2 regions of the Bradyrhizobium sp. WBOS07 genome follow, and region 2 is predicted to be linked to the other one. Evidence: predicted binding sites of a transcription regulator. Region 2 holds the regulator's gene; the other holds the start of a gene.
What was found. The regulator LexA, encoded in region 2, represses DNA repair genes until DNA is damaged. The targets are predictions, from matches to a motif close to TGTTCNNNNTGTGTTCNG.
Positions count from the first base shown of each region.

Region 1: a site for LexA is predicted at 1,552-1,569, ahead of DCM79_RS26730 (DUF3072 domain-containing protein). Genes of this name have one in related genera too.

Region 1 is NZ_CP029008.1:5,615,312-5,617,696, forward strand. Features, by position in the region: gene DCM79_RS26715 (Do family serine endopeptidase) at 1-284, shown strand, start outside; gene DCM79_RS26720 (hypothetical protein) at 548-910, shown strand; gene DCM79_RS26725 (DUF6496 domain-containing protein) at 923-1,225, opposite strand; gene DCM79_RS26730 (DUF3072 domain-containing protein) at 1,321-1,515, opposite strand; gene DCM79_RS26735 (hypothetical protein) at 1,631-1,852, shown strand; gene DCM79_RS26740 (hypothetical protein) at 1,884-2,141, opposite strand; gene DCM79_RS26745 (hypothetical protein) at 2,283-2,385, shown strand, end outside.
Region 2 is NZ_CP029008.1:2,468,629-2,471,013, reverse strand. Features, by position in the region: gene DCM79_RS11655 (ComEC/Rec2 family competence protein) at 1-94, shown strand, start outside; gene DCM79_RS11650 (hypothetical protein) at 102-536, opposite strand; gene lexA (transcriptional repressor LexA) at 934-1,635, opposite strand; gene glp (gephyrin-like molybdotransferase Glp) at 1,811-2,385, opposite strand, start outside.

The DNA.
Region 1 (2,385 bases), 3.1 Mb from region 2:
GCGCCGGCACGCCGCGTCTCGGGCTTGGCCTTGCTCCCGCCGCCGAGGTCCAGGGCGCCGGTCAGAAGGGCGTTGTCGTCACCGAGGTCGATCCGCAAGGGCCGGCGGCGCAGCGCGGCATCCAGACCGGTGACGTCATCCTCAACGTCGGCGGCAAGGCCGTGGCCAATGTCGGCGACGTCCGCTCCGAGCTGGCGGAGGCCAAATCGTCCGGCAAGCGCAGCGTGCTGTTGCAGGTCAGAAGCGCCGAGGCGACGAGGTTCGTCGCGGTGCCGCTTGCCTGAGGCGAACAGCTATCGGCAGACATCAAGAAGGCGGCCCTCGGGCCGCCTTCTCCGTTCGCCGTCAGGACTTGCAACGCCAATCGATAACATTCTCGTTAACGGCAGGAATGGTGACGCGGTTCATACGAAAAAGCCGTGTTCGCCCATCACACTTCGAACTTGCCCGCCGCGGCAATGACGCCGCGAACGGGTTGCAAGCGTGGAACTTCGCACCTCCGGCCGCTTTGTGGAACTGCCGGTGTTCGGATTTGATCGGTGCCGACATGGATCGATTGAAGCTCTCGCTGAGGGGTGCGCTGCTTGCGGCGCCGTTCGTGGTCTGGGATGGAGCAGCGCTCGGTCGTGACGACGGCCGCTACGCGAACTCGCCGCTGAAGCCGTGGTTCGACAGCCTGCGCAGCCACCTCGGTCCATGCTGCTCGGACGCCGACGGATTTGCCGTCGCTGATCCCGATTGGGAATCGCACAACGGGCGTTATCGCGTGCGTCTCGACGGCGAGTGGATCGACGTGCCGGATGAAGCCGTCATCACCGAGCCGAACCGCGCCGGCCGCACCATGGTATGGCCGGTGAAGACCGCGTTCGGGGTCTCGATCCGCTGCTTCATGCCGGGCAGCATGATCTGAGACGGGACAGCGTCAACGCTTGCTGGATTTGCGCTTCGACGATTTCTTCGATGATTTCTTGGACGTTTTCTTGGCTGTCTTCTTGGTCGTCCGCTTCTTGGACGACGTCTTCTTGGCAGCTTTCTTCGGGACCTTCTTGCCCTTCTTGCGCGCCTTCGACAGGCCGATCGCGATCGCCTGCTTGCGGCTCTTCACGCGTCCGCCGCGGCCTTTGCGACCGCTCTTGGCGGTGCCCTTCTTGTAGCGCCGCATCTCGCTTTCGACCTCGCTGCCGGAGCTGGGTGAGTAGCGACGTTTCTTTGCCTTGCGTGCCATGCATGATTCTCCATTGGCTCAGGAAAACCATCCGGACCCACCATGGTTCCGAAACAGCAGGCCAAGGCCAAGTGTACGCCTAGCCAGGTGCACGCCTAGAAGGAGTTCGCCAGCTCGATCTCCGCTTCCAGCACCTGGATGCGCCGCGCGGCCTCGGTGAAGGACAGATCGCGCGCATATTGTGCGGGTTGATAGGCCTCTTCGCTCAACCGTTTCAGCCTCAGCCCCTGCGCCCGGGTCATCTGCTCGGCGAGAAAGATCCTGGCGTCGTATTTACCTTGAACCTGCATCCGGCGTCTCCGTCTTCAAATCCTGGCTTGACTATATGTTCTTATTTTGTTCTAACAAGCCATGGACAACAGAATTAATGAAATTCGACGTAAAATCAGCGCCTTGAGGCTGGAGATGGCCGATGTCGAGGCGTCCGTGCGGGATCGCATCAACGGGGATCGCGATTGCACCGAACAGGCGCTGGCGCAGCTGGAGCTGCGCCGACAGATCACCTTGCTGATCGCCGAATGGAAGGCGGCCGGCGGCGGCGATGTGCTGCCCGACGTCCACGACCGGGTGCGCCTGCGTCTCGTGAAGACAATCGGCAAGCCCGACCGCGCGGCCACCCGGCGCTGAAATCGTTGGGGGGCGACGCCTCACGCCGGTCTCAAGATTGCTTGTCCTCGGCGATGATGAACACGACGCCGGTGAGTGTCGCGCCGATCGCGAAGGTCGTCACCAATGTGAGGGCGAAGACGATCACGGTCTGGCTTCCGCCGTTGTTGAGCAGGCTGGCGACGGCCGGATTGCACAGGATCAGCGCGAGACTGAAGACGAGGCCGAGAGCGGCGCCCATCAATGCATGCGTCATCAGCTTGATGAGGCCGGTCGCAGAAATCAGGTCTGACGACTTTTTTGTGCGCATGGGAACTGCATCCCCATTTGGCATGCCAACGCGGGCGGCAAACCACTGTTCCTGAGGAATGAAGGAATTGTCATCGACCGCTTCATCCGACGTTCATGCTGGTCTTGCGAGGATGAGGCCCAGCAAAACGGGAACATCGATATGGGTAAGGTGGTCTTTCTCTATCGCTCGCTGGCCTATCGCAACGCGGCCGCGGACATCCTTCACAAGGCCCGCAAGCTGCCGCGCGGGGCGGAGCGAAGCG
Region 2 (2,385 bases):
CGAGGGAGATTTCGAAGGAGCCCTCATGCCGAGGCCGGCTCCGCGCGTCCGCGACGCTACGCCGTCGGAGGCCGATCTTCAGGCCGAGGACTGAGCTTTCATCAGCCGATCGGCTGGCGCGTGACCGCCGCCCGATTGTCCGCGATGATCTCAGGCTTGTGCTCGCGCTCGCCGACCGGCTGCGTCACCGGCAGCTGCAGCACGGTTGCGCGCTGGCCTTCGACCAGCTGAGTCACCAGCACGTATTTGCCGTCAGGAAATTCGATCGCGTCGTGATGGCGATCGGGAATGTGTGGATCGATCTTGCCGAACTTGCCGACGCGGGAGTTGACGGTGCGCGTCCAGATCCAGCGGTTGTCGTAACGGACGTTGTCGGCAAAGGCGAGCTCCGTCCCCGGCAGCAGGCAGACCGCGACAGAGAGATCGGCTTCGGAGGCGAAGCCGCGCGTCGAGGTGCCGCGGAAGGTTGTCGTGACGATCGTCTCGCCGACTTCGGCGGGACGCGTCGCGACGGCATGCAGGCTGTAGTCACACATCGGGTGCTCCTCATGCGAAGATTGCGACCCGCGTCTCGTCGAGGCGCAGGCCTCAATCAGAGTGGAAGCCTGCAACGCTCTGCTTGGTTATGGGCAAATCTGCGGCTCGCGTCCGCAGCGCGCGATCACTTTATCTTTCCCGGATTCGATAGGAACAAACATCGCATCCTTGCATTTGGCCGGCGTATCGGCGCTGCCGGCACCACTCTGCGCAGGGCTATCGCATGTGGTTATGGTCACCAGCCGCCTCCACAGCGTCATGGCCGGGCTTGTCCCGGCCATCCACGCCTTCGACGCAGCACAATGAACGTGGATGCCCGGGACAAGCCCGGGCATGACGACCCCTGCAAAATTCAAATGCGATTGTCGAAGCGCGCCCGGCGCTTGATGTTGGGTATCAGTACTTCCGGTAAAGCCCGATCAGCTTGCCCTGAATCTTCACGCGGTTCGGCGGCAGGATGCGCACCTCATAAGCGGCATTGGCCGGCTCGAGTGCGATCGAGGCGCCGCGGCGGCGGAAGCGCTTGAGCGTGGCCTCCTCGTCGTCGATCAGCGCCACCACGATGTCGCCGGTATCGGCGCTCTCGTTGCGCTGGATCAGCGCCATGTCGCCGTCGAGGATGCCGGCTTCCACCATGGAATCGCCGCGCACTTCGAGCGCGTAGTGCTCGCCCGAGCCGAGCATGTCGGGCGGCACGCTGATGGTGTGGCTGCGGGTCTGCAACGCCTCGATCGGCGTGCCGGCCGCGATACGGCCCATCACGGGCACCGCAACGGGCCGCTCGCCCTCGTCCATGGACGGGCTGGAGCTGGCGCGGACCTTGCCGAGATTGCCCTCGATGACGCTCGGCGTGAAGCCGCGACGGGCGCCGGCGGCAGCCTGGAGCTCCGGCAGCTTGATCACTTCGATGGCGCGTGCGCGGTTGGGCAGGCGGCGGATGAAGCCGCGCTCCTCGAGCGCGGTGATCAGGCGGTGGATGCCCGACTTCGAGCGCAGGTCGAGCGCATCCTTCATCTCGTCGAAGGAGGGCGGCACACCGCTTTCCTTCAAACGTTCGCTGATGAACCTCAGAAGCTCGTATTGTTTGCGCGTTAACATCTCGACCAAAGTCCCCCGGTTGATGTCGTTCGATTCCGAGACGATGAGTTCAGCGATAAGCCGCTACATGCTCGAAACAAATCATGAACGGACACTATATGTTCGATACATGTTCCGCAACTGCTTAATTTACCGTGAACGGTGGCGAACTCGCGGAATGCGTGTGGCCGTGCACTCAGACGGGGAGACGCAGCACCTCGCAAGGGCTGCCGGCCTCGGCCTTCGGCGCGAACGGTGCGCGCACGAGAAGTACCTGTGCCGCAGCAAGATTCGCAAGCAGAGAGGAATCCTGATGGCTGACGGGAACGGCGACCTGCGCACCATCGTCGCGCAGTTCGAGGCGCGCGCGCAGATAATCCTCGCGCTGGTCGTTGGCGCCGAGATCCTTGCCCAGCACGGCGCGCTCGCGGCGATGATGAATCACTGAACGGCCCGACAAGGCGCGAATCAACGGCACCATGAACAGGAACGCGCACACGTAGGACGACACGGGATTGCCGGGCAGGCCGATCACGCGCATCGCGCCGAGCCGTCCGTGCATCATCGGCTTGCCGGGCCTGATCGCGATCTTCCAGAACGCCATCGAGATGCCTTCGCCCCGCAGCGCCTGCTGGACCAGATCGTGGTCGCCGACCGACGCGCCGCCGGTCGTGATCAGGATGTCAGCACCGCTCTCGCGGGCGCGGCGGATTCCGGCGGAGGTGGCCTCCAGCGTGTCGGCGGCGACACCGAGGTCGATGGTCTCGGCGC